4 regions of the Pandoraea pulmonicola genome follow, and region 1 is predicted to be linked to each of the others. Evidence: predicted binding sites of a transcription regulator. Region 1 holds the regulator's gene; each other region holds the start of a gene.
What was found. The regulator LexA, encoded in region 1, represses DNA repair genes until DNA is damaged. The targets are predictions, from matches to a motif close to ACTGTATNNNNATACAGT.

Region 1 (3,719 bases):
TCCGTTGGTTGGAAGGAAGCCGGTGCCTCGCGCCGGCTTTTTTGTTGGCCGTTCGCCTGTGAATTTGCGATGTCCGACGTGCGGCGCAATGGTTGCCGCCGGCCGTCGCTAGCCCCCGAGGATGTCGTTGTCGACATGGCGCGTCGCCGTGCGCAACGATGTTCATTCCGTTGACGATTTTGAAACACTCGCCTGACATGACCGAATTTGTCCGCACCGAAATCCGTGGTCGCATTGGTTTCATCACGCTGACGCGCCCGAAGGCTCTCAACGCGCTGTCGCACGACATGATCCGCGCGATCGCTGCTGCGCTCGATGGCTGGCGCGACGACCCGAAGGTGCTCGGCGTCGTGCTGCAAGGAGAGGGCGAGAAGGGCTTGTGCGCGGGGGGCGACATTCGCTATTTCCATGAGGCCGTCAGTGCCGGGCGCACCGACATCATGGACTTTTTCACCGACGAGTACCGGCTGAACTACGCCATCGCCGCTTATCCGAAGCCCTACATCGCATTGATGGACGGCGTGGTGATGGGCGGCGGCATGGGCGTCTCACAGGGAGCCGCGCTGCGCATCGTGACCGAAGCGACGCGCATGGCGATGCCCGAAACGGCTATCGGGCTGTTCCCTGATGTCGGCGGGGGGTATTTCCTCGCGAATCTCGCAGGGCGTCTCGGCGAGTATCTCGGCACGACCGGCCTCGTGTTCGGTGCTGTCGACGCATGTGAAATCGGCCTGGCCGACGCGGTGCTGCCGCGCGCCTCGCTGCCTGCGCTGTGCGAATTGCTGGCGAACGGCGAGTGGCAGAACGCCGATGCCGTGCTCGATGCGGCGCGCAACTTTGCTCGCGAGAGCCTGCCGCCCGCCGGCATTGCCCCGGGCAAGCTCGCGCCGTTGCGCGATGTCATTGATCATCATTTCGGTCTGCCCGACATGCCAGCCATTCTTCACTCGCTCAAGCGGGAAGCGCGTTGCGAGTATTCGGGGTGGGCCGAAGAGACGGAGGACCTGCTGCGTGCCAAGCGCTCGCCGCTGATGGTCTGTGTCACGCTGGAGCAGGTGCGCCGCGCCCGCAAACTGTCGTTGGCCGACGAGCTGCGCGAGGAGTGGCTGATGATGCGCAGCGTCTTCAACCTCGATGGCCGTACGGGCGCCGAAGGTGTGGAGGGGATTCGCGCACTGGTCGTGGACAAGGATCACAAGCCGCGCTGGCAGCACGCGAACATCGAAGCGGTGACGCACGCCGATGTGGCGCGCTTCTTCGAAGGTGAGCGCCGCGGCGCAGACAACCCCTTGCGCGATCTGGGGCAGTGATGGTGGCGTGACTGGTTGCCTGCGCGATCGGTTCGTCGACGAACGCGGCCATGGGCGGTCCCGGCTGGCGCCATAGATTCTTCAGACGGCGCCTCCCGGATTTCGGCCTGCGACTTACACCGCAGCCTGGCAGAACTGCTCGCCGACGGCCTGATCGAGCCTGCGGCAGATGTCGGCAATGCTGCCGACCATCACGATGTGCGACACATCGCGATACACGCGCACGTCGTGAGCGGCATGTCCGTTTCCGTTCCCGTTACGGTCGCGCACATCGCGGGATGCCTTGACGGCCTTGCCGGCGGGACATGCGCGGCGCGTCGCCGATGCGACTGCCGACGTCAGCGTGCGCGGCAGCAGCGTACTGCGGGGGCGCACCGGCACGGTATAGGAACGCGCCGTGGCGGGCGCCGCGGCGAACGGGCCGGACAGCGCGGACAAACCGTACACCGCGGACAGACGCGCTTGCGACGACACCCGAACACGCGCTTCACCCAGCGACGTACGCAGCAAACCAAAGAGTCGAGCCATGATGCGATCCTTCTTCCAATATGGGTCGGAGGGGCGTATCCCGTTGCATCGCTTCACAAATCACAGGCGCAGCAGGGCACGGGCGCCGGACCCAGCCCGGCGCAGACGGAAATGCAAATCTTCAGGGAGTGGCGCGTGTCGCTCTCGCGGCGCGCCCGGACAGACGCCTAGAGGTCGTTGTTGCGGATCAGGCCAACCGCAATCCCCTCCAGCGCAAAGTCACCGCTTCCTTCATCGACATGGATGTTCTCGAAGTCGGGGTTCTCGGCGATGAGTTCGACCCCGCCCTTGATGCGATGAAATCGTTTGACGGTCACGTCGTCGCCGATACGCGCCACGACGATCTGACCTTCGCGTGCGTCCGCGGCCTTCTGCACGGCGAGCAGGTCGCCATCGAGAATGCCGGCGTCGCGCATCGACATCCCGCGCACCTTCAACAGGTAATCGGGTTGGCGCGCGAACATGTTCGGATCGCACTGGAAATTGCGTTCGATGTGCTCCTGCGCCAGGATCGGGCTACCGGCGGCCACACGTCCGACGAGCGGCAGCGACAGTTGCATGAGGCTCATATGCGGCAACGTGAACTGATGCGCGCCACCAGCTTCGTCCAGACGCTTGAGGCGGATGCCGCGCGACTGACCGGCCGCCAGTTCGATCACGCCCTTGCGCGCCAGCGCCCGCAGATGCTCCTCCGCCGCATTGGCCGAGGAGAAGCCCAGTTCGGCCGCAATCTCGGCGCGCGTAGGCGGAAAGCCGGTGCGCTCGATCGCTTGTCGGACCAGTTCGTAGACTTGCTGTTGACGGGCAGTCAGTTTGATCATGGCATTACTGTATGGAAGCACAGGTGGCTGTATTTTTGTACAGTGTTTGCAAAAAGGCAAGCGAAACTTCATGTAGTGCATGAAGTTCGTCGACATCCGACGCGATTTTGGCCGGCTGCCGTCATCAGCACGAAATCGCTAATCCTTATTCCGGCATAAACAAAAGAAAAATAATTATTTTTAATTATTTAGCGCCCCCCATAGACTGGCGTCCTACCACACGTAAGCAAACGAGGAGTGCAAGTCATGAGCAGAGCAGCACGGGGATCGAAAGCTAAGAAGCTGGCAAGCGTATTGGGCAGACTGGGTGCGGTGGCGCTGGCCGCCGGCATGGCGATTCAGGCGCACGCGGCGAGTGTTTCGCTGCTGAACGTGTCGTACGATCCGACGCGTGAACTGTACGCCGACTACAACAAGGCCTTCGAAGCGCATTACAAGCAGATCGCGGGCGACACGGTCAACGTGAAGGCCTCGCACGGCGGCTCGGGCAAGCAGGCCCGCACCGTGCTCGATGGCGCACCCGCCGACGTCGTCACGCTCGGCATCTCGGCCGACATCGACGAACTGGCGCAAGCCGGCCTCGTGAGCAAGGACTGGCAGAAGCGTCTGCCGGACAACGCCACGCCGTACACGTCCACCATCGTGTTGCTCGTGCGCAAGGGCAATCCGAAGCAGATCAAGGACTGGGGCGATCTGGTCAAGCCGGGCATCAGCGTCGTCACGCCGAATCCGAAGACCTCGGCCGGCGCTCGCTGGAACTACCTCGCCGCATGGCTCTATGCGCTCAAGCAACCGGGCGGCAACGAGCAGAAGGCGCAGGATTTCGTCAAGGCGCTGTACAGGAACGTCGGCGTGCTCGATTCGGGCGCACGCGGGGCGACGACCACGTTCGTCGAACGCGGTATCGGCGACGTGCTGATCGCCTGGGAAAACGAGGCGCTGCTGTCGGTGAAGGACCTCGGTCCGGACAAGTTCGACATCGTCGTGCCGTCGTCGTCGATCCTGACGGAGCCGCCGGTGGCGGTGGTCGACAAGAACGTCGACAAGCGCGGTACGCGCA
Region 2 (3,719 bases), 1.6 Mb from region 1:
GTCGGCGGCAATGAAGTAGTCGCGCGTGACGATGCCCGGCTCCCACCAGCCGGCCTCGATGCGCTCGGGGCCGCTCATCAGTTGCAGCGGCCCCTGCCGCCACGGCCGTTCGTCCTGCACGTTCAGGCGCTGCGGGGCGTCGAGCAGCCACGCCGGCCGGGGTGGCAATCCTGCGGTGCACACGTTCGCGTCCTGCCCCTCGGGCGGCGTGCCGCCGGTCGCACCGTACGGCACGCTGACGAAGGCTTGCTCCGGCCGATGATCCTCGCGCACCCGGAGCTGCCGCACGTGTTCGTCGCCGACACGGGCCGACACGCGTTCCATCAATTGCACGAAGTCCTGCCGGGCGCGTCCCGGCTCGGGCAGCAGCGCGCCGCTGCGCAGTTCGTGTGCGGCCGTGTGCGTGACGTCGAGCCGCAGCGTGAGCACCGGTGCGACCAGCGGCGAGCGGGCCAGTCGCTCCTTGCATAGCGACAACAAATGCGCGGGCGCCGCACTCGCTTCCGCCAGACGGATGTCGAAACGCGTAGGGGCGAGCGTGTGTCGGCCGAGCGGCTCGTGTTCGAGCACAAGCGTCAGCGCACGAGCGGCAAGTTGCCCGGCACCGAGCCACCCCGTGAGTTGCGCGAGCAGACGGCGCAGTCCGAAGAGCAACACCTCGATATCGTGGGTCAGCGACGGCAGCGGCAGTACCGCCTCGAAATGCGGCGGCGCGCGATACCAGTCCGGCGCTTCGGGCGCCTCGCCATAGACGCGCGCCAGCGCCCCCGGCAGCGCCGCCCCGCAGCGGCGCCTCACGCCGGCGGCGGGCAACGCGCGCAATTCGCCCAGCGTCGCACATCCGATCTGCGCGAGCCAGTCGAGCCACGGCCGCGCCTCGGGCAGCAGCACGACCGGCAACGGATCAAGCTGCTGCGGCAGTGTCGCCAATGATGGCGGCAACAGGGGCACGGACATCGTCGCTGTTGTCGTTGCTGTCGCCGTCGATGCGGCAGTCCCCGCCAACGCCCGATGATCCGAGGCGCGTGCCTGCATCGCGGCTTGCAACGGGCAGTGAGAGGACGCATGAGAAACGGTATCGCTGGGCACGGCCCCTCGTGCGTGCGCCAGCAACGCCGCCGCGCCGGCCGTGGCGGCAATGCCCAGCGACGCCCGATGTCCGAGCGCTTCGGCACTCTCGAGCACCTGCGCGCACAGCGACGCAAGCCCACCGAACAGCCGCAGACTCGGCGCCGCATCGATCAACACACAATGTGGCGAAGCGATGGCGACGTCCGGACCGAAGCGCAGCAGCGCCAGTGCCAAGGCTTCCAGGGCGAGCGTCTCGGCGGCTTCGTCACGATCGCGAAATCGTACCTGCGGCAGCAAGGCCAACACGCCACCACGGCGCATGCCGGGCTGCACACCGGCGGCCCGCGCCGCCTCGCTCGCCTGCCAGACACGCGACTGCGCCAGCACGACCGTGGTGTCGACGGATATGCCCGGCGCATCAGCCCGCGTACGCGGAGACGCGATCTCGAGCGCCAGATACGGCAGATGCAGGGCTATCCAGCAAGCCATGCGGAACTCCAGAAACAACAGCAGAAAAAGAAGACGAGGGCATCGGTTCGGCGCGATGGGTCTCCCCCGACGGATCTGGCGTGACGGGCAACGGCGCCTCCTGGCCCTCAGCACCCGCCACCGGTTGCGACGCTCGCGTATAGGGCGCGGGCAGTGTCAGCCAGAGCGGTTCGAGCCGAGGCGGCCCGCGACGCTTATGAAACTGCACGCCCAGGCGGCTGCTCTCGCCTACGGTCAGCCCCAGTCGCAACGGCGCGGCAGACGCCGTCGCCGCCTCCCCACGTGGACGCATTACCCAGGCCAACGTCTCGCCACCGCCGGCAGCGACCTGCAGGCGCCGGATCTGCTCGGCCGTGGCCGCTGGCAGCCAGGCCAGCACGGCGCCGCAGCACGCGCTCCTGAGCGCCTGCTCGGCACACCAGAGCATGTCCCGATCCTCGGCACGGGCGCCTTTCGCTGCGCGTACGCCTCGTGCCCCGGACGCCTTTCGCGCCGGCCGCATCACCACGCTGAGCCAGCGCAGATCGATGCCCCACCCCGCCAGCGCCGGCGCATACGGCAGCATCGGCGGTGCAATCACCATCACCGGCTTCCCCGCCTGCGTGAGATCGCGCAAGACCGGTGCCAGCAACCGCCACTCGCCAATGCCAGACCGATCGCTCAGCAACTCCGTCACCGCGCCATGCGGCCACCCGGCGCCAGGCAACTCGGCGTCGAGCGCGGCAAAGCCGGAGCGATGGCCGGCGCGGCGGCAATGCGCCAACTCACTGGCACGCCACAGCCCGGCAGGCAAAGACGAAAGCGGTAGGGCCATGGCGCACCCAAATACTGTATGAATATACAGTATAGCAGTTCGCACGCACTTTACGTGACCCTTGCGGCGGCGTTTCTCTTGCGGCCTGTCACAAGCCCGGCTACCGTTGGCGTCACTCCCAGTTCTCCCACTCCGCCCCATCTTCATGCCGCTGCCGACTACCGCCACTGCCCCGTTCTGTCCCGCCGAAGTCAAAGGCAGTATCGTCATCGACGCCCGCGAATCGCGCTGGACCAAACTCAAGCGCTTTGCCGGCCCGGGGTTGCTCGTCGCCATCGGCTACATGGACCCGGGCAACTGGGCGACGGACATTCAGGCGGGCTCGCAATTCGGTTACTCGCTGCTCTGGGTGGTGGCGCTCTCGAGCCTCGCGGCCATCTTTCTCCAGATGCTCGCCGCGCGGCTCGGACTGGCGGCCGGACGCGATCTCGCCCAGGCGAGCTACGATCGCTACGGACGCACGGGACGCGTCGTGCAATGGATCACCGCCGAAATTTCGATCATCGCCTGCGACATCGCCGAAGTGCTCGGTTGCGCCCTCGCCTTCAAACTGCTGCTGGGCGTGCCACTCGCGTGGGGCATCGTGCTCACCGCGCTCGACACGATGATCGTGCTGGGTCTGCAGGGCAAAGGTTTCCGTCAGATCGAAGCCATCGTGTTCGGGCTCATCGGCACGATGGCTTTCTGCTTCGTCGTGCAGGTCGCGATGGTGCCGCCCGACTGGCATGCCGTGGCTGCCGGCCTCGTCCCCGGCGCGCCAAGCCATGACCGGCGCGACGCCATCGTGCTGGCGCTGGGCATCGTGGGTGCGACGATCATGCCGCACAACCTGTATCTGCACTCGTCGGTCGTACAGACCCGACGCGTGACCGGCGGCAAGCGCGGTCACCTCCATGACACCCTCACGCTGGTACGCATCGACACATGGGTCTCGCTCGTGTTGGCGATGTGCGTGAATGGGGCAATTCTGATTCTTGCGGGTTCGGCCTTTCATGCGAGCGGCCAGACCAACGTCACCGACATCGAGCAGGCCTACCGGCTCATCACGCCGATTGCCGGCAGCGCCGCCGCGTTCCTCTTCGGCATCGCGCTGCTGGCCTCCGGACAGAGCTCGACGCTCACCGGCACCATCGCGGGGCAGGTCATCATGGACGGCTTCCTGCATCTGAAGATCCCGTGCTATCAGCGGCGGCTGATCACGCGCGGCCTGGCGCTCGTGCCCGCGCTGATCGGCGTGCTCTGGCTCGGCGACGGATCGTTGGGCAAGCTGCTCGTGTGGAGTCAGGTGCTGCTCAGCCTGCAACTGCCGTTCGCGGTGTGGCCGCTCATCCGTTCGGTGAGCGAT
Region 3 (3,719 bases), 2.1 Mb from region 1:
AGTTGAGATTTTTCTTCACTCGTTCGCGGCGATCCGAGTAGTCTTTGCACTCGATCATCGCCGCGAGATTCCCGACATAAACCATGCCATCGATTTGCTCCGCGTTCGATGTGCCCAGCAACGCCACGGTATACGGCCACCGCACCCTCGCGCCGCTCAACTCGAATCCCTTGAGCACGAGATACTCGAGCGCTTTTCCCGCATCCCATTCCGGTGTCGAGCAGTGGGCGATGGCTTCCCACAGCCGGGCGACGTCGCGCCAGCCGTAGTGTCTTACCCGTTCGATGTAGTCCCTGTCGGCCGTCATGGGGAATGCGTTGTGTGAACCGGATTCCGATTCTAGGCGGGGTGGCGGGGCGCGAACGCAGAAGGGCCGATTTATCGGAATGCGCCGATCGGGTTCGGCATTTCGGCACAAGAAACGTCACGCATTGCGAGGGGCCGCGCTTCCTGATTCAGCACACCGCTCGCCGGCGCCATCTTCGGCAAAGCCCTATTCACGATCGTCACACTCGGCTCCGGCTTCAAGGGCGGGGAGGTCACACCGCTGTTCTACATTGGTGCAACACCCGGCAATGCGCTCTCGCACATCCTGACGCTGCCCGCCGGTATCGGCTTCGTTGCGGTGTTCGCAGGCGCGGCAGATCGTCGTGTCACCCCATTGTGCGTGCGAGGCCAGCGATCGCTCGCTGGAAGGCGGCGGCATTCTTCATGCCCTGATCTTCGTGGTTCGTGTTGAAGAGCACGTGGGTGTCGTCGGCGAGTGCGGCGATACGCTGCACTCGCGCCGAAATGTCGATCAGCTCGCTCGCACTGTATTCGTAGACGAACCGCCCCGACGAGGCTGTGATATCGCGCCGGTGCCATGCCGCCGCATTGCGGCCGTGCAGACGTACGACGCATAGGTCGTCGCGCGTCGCGGCCCACACCGCCGGCACCGTATTGTCGAACCCGGTCGGGCTGTCGACGATGGTATGCGCCGCCCCGGTCTCTCGCAGCATTGCCAGCGTGGCGGCCTCGCGCGACGGCGTATCGAACCAGCTCCGGTGACGAAATTCGATAGCGTGTCGCTCGCCCTCCAGGCGTCGTGCCGTCTCGAAGACCAGTGCCCGCCCGGCGTGGTCGTTGCGCACACGCGGCGAAAACTGGAAGTGAATCGCCGTCAGTTGCCCGCTCTGACGCAACGGCTCGATGGCTTCGAAATAGCGGCGCCAGAGTTCATCGGTCAACTCGGCGGGAATGTCGGCGGGCGCGATCTCTACATTCCCGCGCGCCGACCTTGCCGTGGGCACTCCGAGCGCGCCCGCGATATCCGACGGAAGCGCGGCCAACGGCGTCATATGCCCGGTGAATGCGCGAAACGCCTTGATGTGGAAGCGAAACGACGGCGGTGTGCGTTGCGTCCAGCGCCACGCGATGGCGGCATCCGGCAGGCGGTAATAGCTGCTGTCCACTTCGACCAGATCGAATCGCGACGCGTAGTGACGCAGTCGAGCTTCCGGCGTGTCGACGCCCGCCGGATAGAACCGCCCGCACGCGATGAGCGTTGGGTCGGTCCAGGACGAGGTGCCGGTGCGAATGGTCATGATGTCGAGGTGGACCGCGCGGCGTGCCGGTGCGGCGGCGAGCGGAAAGCGGCGGAAGAAATGGTGGAAGAAGCGATAGAAGAAGCGGTGAAACCCGGATGAGACTCGATGCGCGTCGAACCCATCGTTATAATGTATGAATATACAGTATTCGAAGTGCGGATCCGCGTCCGCGTGCCTCGTGGGTCGAGGTTCGCACTCCGCCGTCCGTACCCGTTCGTACCCGTTTCTCATCGGTGTCCCCGCCGTTTTTCCCGATGCTTCGCATGTCAGAACAGCCGACAGCAACCGCCCGCGACCCGTGGGCCGAACTCAACGATCGCCAGCGCGAGGCGGTCGACCATGGCGTGGGCGACGATGGCTCGGCCGGCGGGCCGTTGCTCGTCATCGCGGGGGCGGGATCGGGCAAGACGAGCACGCTGGCGCACCGCGTGGCGAACCTCATCGTGCGCGGTGCGGATCCCAATCGCATCCTGCTGCTGACGTTCTCCCGCCGCGCGGCCGCCGAAATGGAACGACGCGTGGGGGCGGTGCTGCAGAAGGTGCTGGGATTGGCCTCTTCGCAGCCCCCGGGGCTACCGTGGGCGGGCACGTTTCACGCCATCGGCGCGCGCCTGCTGCGGGACTTCGCCGCGCGCATCGGCCTCTCGGAAGCCTTCACGATCCACGACCGCAGCGATGCGGAAGATCTGCTCGGCCTGGCGCGCCACGAGTTCGGCTTTTCGAACACGCAGTCGCGGTTTCCGCTCAAGGGCACCTGTCTGTCGATCTATTCGCGCGTGGTGAACAGTCAGGCGCCGCTGGCCGAAGTACTCGCCAAGCACTTCCCGTGGTGCGCCCAATGGGAGGCGCAGCTCAAGACGCTGTTCGGCGCGTACGTCGATGCGAAGCAGGCGCAGCAAGTGCTCGACTACGACGACCTGCTGCTGTACTGGGCGGAAATGATGCGTGCACCGGAACTCGCGCGCGAGCTCGGTGCGCGTTTCGATCATGTGCTCGTCGACGAATATCAGGACACCAATCGCCTGCAGGCGCAGATCCTGCTCGCGATGAAGCCGGATGGCCGCGGCCTGACCGTGGTCGGCGACGATGCGCAGTCGATCTACGCCTTCCGGGCCGCCACGATCCGCAATATCCTCGACTTCCCAGGCCAGTTCGCCGAACCGGCGCACGTGGTCACGCTGGAGCGCAACTACCGCTCGACGCAGCCGATTCTCGATGCGTCGAACGCCGTCATCGCCGAATCGAGCGAGCGCTACGCAAAGGCGCTGTGGACCGATCGCCAGTCGACGCGTCTGCCGCAGCTCGTCAATGTGAGCGACGAATCGGGGCAGGCGCGCTGGGTGGCCGATCAGGTGCTGGCGCAACGGGAGACAGGCATCCGGCTGATACAGCAGGCCGTACTGTTTCGCACCGGCAGCCACAGCGCGGCGCTCGAGCTCGAACTCACGCGACGCAACATCCCGTTCGTGAAGTTCGGTGGATTGAAGTTTCTCGAAGCCGCGCACGTGAAGGACATGTTGTCGATACTGCGCTGGGCACACAATCCGGCGAGCCGGCTGTCGGGGTTTCGCGTGGCCCAACTCGTTCCCGGCATCGGGCCGGTGAGCGCCACGCGATTGCTCGACGCCATGGCGCAGTCCGCCACGCCCGCGCAGGTGCTGGCCGAATTCAAGCCGCCGTCGGCCGCCGCGAGCGATTGGCGCGGTTTCGTGGATGTCTTCATGGCGTTGCACGACACGCGTCTCGCCTGGCCCGCCGACGTCGATCTGGCGCTGCGCTGGTATGCGCCGCTGCTCACGCAGCGCTTCGACGACGCGGTGGTGCGTCAGGCCGACCTGGAGCAGCTCGCGCGCATCGCGGGCACCTACGGTTCGCGCGAGCAGTTCCTGACCGAGCTGACACTCGACCCGCCCGATGCGACCAGCGCGCAATCCGGCGCGCCCCTGCTCGACGAGGACTACCTGATCCTGTCGACGATCCACAGCGCCAAGGGGCAGGAATGGCGCGCCGTGTATGTGCTGAACGTCGTCGACGGCTGCATTCCGTCGGACATGAGTACGGGCGACGATGAAGACACCGAGGAAGAGCGGCGGTTGCTGTACGTGGCGATGACGCGGGCCAAGGAGTCGC
Region 4 (3,719 bases), 1.9 Mb from region 1:
CGCACGCGCGCCCGGACATCGACGCTCTTGCCGACGTAAAGCAACGTGTCGCCTTCGCCGTAGAAGAGGTAGACGCCGGGGCCGTCGGGCAGGGCGTCGATCGCTTCGTCGGGCAATTGCGGCGGCTGGCTCGAGCGTTTCGTGACGCGCTGCACGGCCCGTGCGATCAGGTCGGGCGTGTAGACGGTGTGGAGTTTCTGCCAGAACTGCCAGAGCAGATCGGCATCGGCCAGCGCCCGATGGCGCCCGAGCGGGGCGAGGCCGAAGCGTGCGATGAGGGCATCCAGGCCATGCCTCGCGGCAGAGGGAAACAGCAGGCGCGACAGACGCACGGTGCACAGCACGTCCGCCTGAAACGCAATGCCCGCGCGCTTGAATTCGTTCTTGAGGAAGCCGTAGTCGAACCGCGCGTTGTGCGCGACGAACAGCTTGCCGTGCAGTCGCTCCGCCAGACCTTCGGCGAGTGTGCCGAACGATGGCTGGCCGCGCACCATTTCGTTCGTGATGCCGGTCAACCTTTGAATGAAGGGCGGGATGGGTTCGGCCGGGTCGAGCAGGGTGCTCCACTGTTCCACGCCGTGCGGACCGACTTCGACCACGCCGATTTCGGTGATGCGGTCGTCGAGCGCGTTGCCGCCGGTCGTCTCCAGATCGACGAACACCATCGGCGCAGGCAGCGAGCGCGCGAGCACGTCGGGATCGATCGCTTCGGCAGCGACCTTCGCTTGCGCGGATTCGACGGCGATTTCCATCATGTCGCTGTGTGTTGTGCTATCCGAAGTGAGCGAGGTCGCCCAGGCCGCTCGAGCAGCTCAGGCCGCCCACGACGAACCGCGTGCGGGCATGGCGGAAGCGGCCGGCGCGGCGGCTGCGGATCGGATCAGCGTCGCGGCATCCTCGCCGTGCGAATCTTCGCCGGCGAATGCGGCGACGATGGCCCGGAACACGGCGGGCGCGGGTGCGTCCGGCCATTGCAGGTCCACCGGTGCATCGAGCGGCGGCAGTTCGCCGGCGCGGCGCAAGGCCTCGTCGCCGGGCAGGCGCAGAACACTGGCCAGCACCCAGGCTTCGTGCCGGGCGTGCAGGCCGATGTCGGCTTCCGCTTCGTCGGCAATTGCGACGAGCGTGCGCCAGTCCAGCCGGTCCGACATGATGCCGGCCGCGGCCTCACCCCCGGATGTCTCGTGTCCGGCGTGGCGGCGAAGTTCGTAGCGCGCGGCAATCTCCCGCACGATGCCGGCAAGGTCGCGTTCGGCGGCGCTTAGCGCCAGTTGATCCCAGTCGATGATTTCCATAAGACGTTCCTCGATTGGGGAACATAATACTGTATAAATTCACAGTGTGCGAGTCAGGTCTCGGGGACCCTCTGCACAGCCTTCGGCGGGCGGTTGTGTTGCCTGTAAAGCAGGTAAACGCTGAAAACGAGTCGGCGTCGGCATGTAATACTCTGCGCCATTCCCACTGCACAGGAGCTGCCCCTGATGTTGACCCTGTACACCTTCGGCCCCGCGTTCGGGATGCCGGACGCCAGTCCTTTCGTGGTCAAGGCCGAGATGCTGCTCAAGCTCGCCGGCCTGCCGTATCGGACGGACCGCGGCGGCTTTCGACGCGCCCCCAAGGGCAAGCTGCCGTATCTCGACGACGACGGACAGATCGTGGCGGACTCCACGCTGATCCGGCTGCACATCGAGCGCAAGTACGGCTTCGACTTCGACGCCGGGCTCACGCCCGAGCAACGCGGCGCCGCATGGATGTTCGAAAAGGCGCTGGAAGACCATTTCTACTGGCACGTGGTGCAAGAGCGCTGGTGCGACGACGAGAATTTCGCCAAGGGACCGGCGTCGTTCTTCAAGGCGATTCCCTGGCCGGTGCGGCCGCTCGCGCAGGCGTTCATCCGCCGCAAGGTTCGAGGCACGCTGCACGGGCAGGGTACGTCGCGCTTCACGTCGCAGGAGCGGGCGCAGTTGCTCGCGCGTGGCGCTCTGGCGACCGCGGAGCTGCTCGGCGACAAGCCGTACTTCTTCGGCGACAAGCCGTGCGGCGCCGATGCCACCGCCTTCGGTTTCATCGGGAGCGCGGCGTCGCCGCACTTCCGCATGACGTTGCGCGATGAAATCGGGAAGCATCCGAACCTGACGGCCTACGTGACGCGCATGCACCGCGAGTTCTTCGCGGAGAGCGGGAACGGCTCGGGGCGTTGAGCGCGCTCGGTGGGGACGACGTGAAGTGGCGCTGACTCAGCCCGCCTCGGGGGCTGTCTCGTCGCTGGAAAGTACGTCGGAGAGCACGAGGTTGCGCCCGGAGATCTTGGCGGCATACAGCGCGCGGTCGGCGCGCATGCACAGTGCTTCGAAGCTCTCGTTCTCGTGCCAGGTCGCCACGCCGCCGCTCAGCGTGTAGTGGCAAACGCCGAACGGTCCGGCCACGAGATGGCGGCTCGCCTGCGTGCGCAGACGTTCGGCAATGCGGATCGCGCCGCCGGTATCGGTGCCGGGCAGCAGCACGGCGAACTCTTCCCCGCCCAGACGCCCGAAGGAGTCGCCCTCGCGCAGCGTGTCGCGCACGAGCTTCACGAACTCGCGCAGGACGGTGTCGCCCCCCGCATGGCCGTGCGTGTCGTTGATCTGCTTGAAGTGATCGAGATCGATGACGACGATGGACAGCGGCCAGCCGCGGGCCAGCGCGCGCCCCATCTCCTGACGTGCCATCAGGTCGAAGCGCTTGCGCGAGAGCGCCCCCGTCAGGTAGTCGCGGTTGGCGGCTTCCTCGGCCGTGGCGAGCATCGCATCGTGAATCATCAGCACCGAGCCCATGGTCATGGCCGGCATCACGATCGAGCCGATGGTGAGCATCACGGCGTTGAACGTCGTGGGGGCGAACACCTCGGGCCCAGGCGCGGGCGTCATGCCGAAGACCAGGCCCCGGATCGCATGCCCGATGGCGAAGGCCGCCGCGAGACCGGCCGTGAGCCAGTAGTTGTAGGGGTGACGGCGCGGCGGGATGTGGCGCACGATGAGCACGGCCGTGGCAAGCAGCATCGCCGCGTGTAAACCGGAGACGAGGATGACGCGCGCCTGGGGATTGTCGACGCCGTAGAACCAGAACAGGATGGCGGCCGAGAACACGCCCAGCAACGCCCCTAACGCGCGCCAGTGCTGCGGTTGACCGAGAAAGCGCGCGCAACCCGCGTAATAGAGCAGCAGGCCGCCCGCGAGCGTGATGTTGGCGACGGGAATCGAGAGGACATCGGGCACCACGCCGCGCAGGGCGAAGAGCGGCAGCGCGACGAGCACCGCGGCGTTGGCGCCGCACCATTCGCGCACGCCTGCCACGCGCGAACGCAGCAGCGATCCCACGATCAGCAACATCATGAAGCTGAGCAGTGAGGTGATCGCGAGCAAGGACGTCGTCAACATGATGATGACAGCGGGGGGAGCGGCATGTGTTGTGCATTGTAATGTACGCCGCGTCGCGCGTTACAGCGTGACACCATTACAGCGTTGCCGCGGCGCACGCCGGTAGAATGTCGGGCGGGTCTTTCCGGTTTTCAGGAGCTTGCGTCGATGCCGTGGTTTCACCTCTCACCCTTTGCCCCTTTTTCCCAGATTTTCCGCCTTTCCCATCGCGCCCTCCCGTTGCGTTCGGGCTGGTTTCGTCAGGTGACGCTTGCGTTCGGCGCCGCCGCCGCGCTGGCGGCGCCGGCCGTTCACGCACAGGAA

Region 2: imuA (translesion DNA synthesis-associated protein ImuA) is a predicted target of LexA. The motif match lies at 2,388-2,405, and genes of this name have one in related genera.
Region 3: RO07_RS01640 (ATP-dependent helicase) is a predicted target of LexA. The motif match lies at 1,718-1,735, and genes of this name have one in related genera.
Region 4: RO07_RS18890 (DUF2471 family protein) is a predicted target of LexA. The motif match lies at 1,324-1,341, and genes of this name have one in related genera.

The regions. Positions count from the first base shown of each region.
Region 1 covers NZ_CP010310.2:2,508,189-2,511,907, forward strand. The annotation lists gene RO07_RS11080 (enoyl-CoA hydratase/isomerase family protein) at 198-1,310, shown strand; gene RO07_RS11085 (hypothetical protein) at 1,425-1,838, opposite strand; gene lexA (transcriptional repressor LexA) at 2,006-2,659, opposite strand; gene RO07_RS11095 (sulfate ABC transporter substrate-binding protein) at 2,990-3,719, shown strand, end outside.
Region 2 covers NZ_CP010310.2:4,070,047-4,073,765, forward strand. The annotation lists gene RO07_RS17275 (Y-family DNA polymerase) at 1-1,560, opposite strand, end outside; gene imuA (translesion DNA synthesis-associated protein ImuA) at 1,490-2,374, opposite strand; gene RO07_RS17285 (Nramp family divalent metal transporter) at 2,520-3,719, shown strand, end outside.
Region 3 covers NZ_CP010310.2:379,897-383,615, forward strand. The annotation lists gene RO07_RS01625 (PDDEXK family nuclease) at 1-307, opposite strand, end outside; partial or broken gene RO07_RS26480 (chloride channel protein) at 455-646, shown strand; gene RO07_RS01635 (DUF72 domain-containing protein) at 654-1,586, opposite strand; gene RO07_RS01640 (ATP-dependent helicase) at 1,844-3,719, shown strand, end outside.
Region 4 covers NZ_CP010310.2:4,428,385-4,432,103, reverse strand. The annotation lists gene RO07_RS18895 (3'-5' exonuclease family protein) at 1-755, opposite strand, end outside; gene RO07_RS18890 (DUF2471 family protein) at 813-1,295, opposite strand; gene RO07_RS18885 (glutathione S-transferase C-terminal domain-containing protein) at 1,482-2,201, shown strand; gene RO07_RS18880 (GGDEF domain-containing protein) at 2,238-3,416, opposite strand; gene RO07_RS18875 (DUF4019 domain-containing protein) at 3,564-3,719, shown strand, end outside.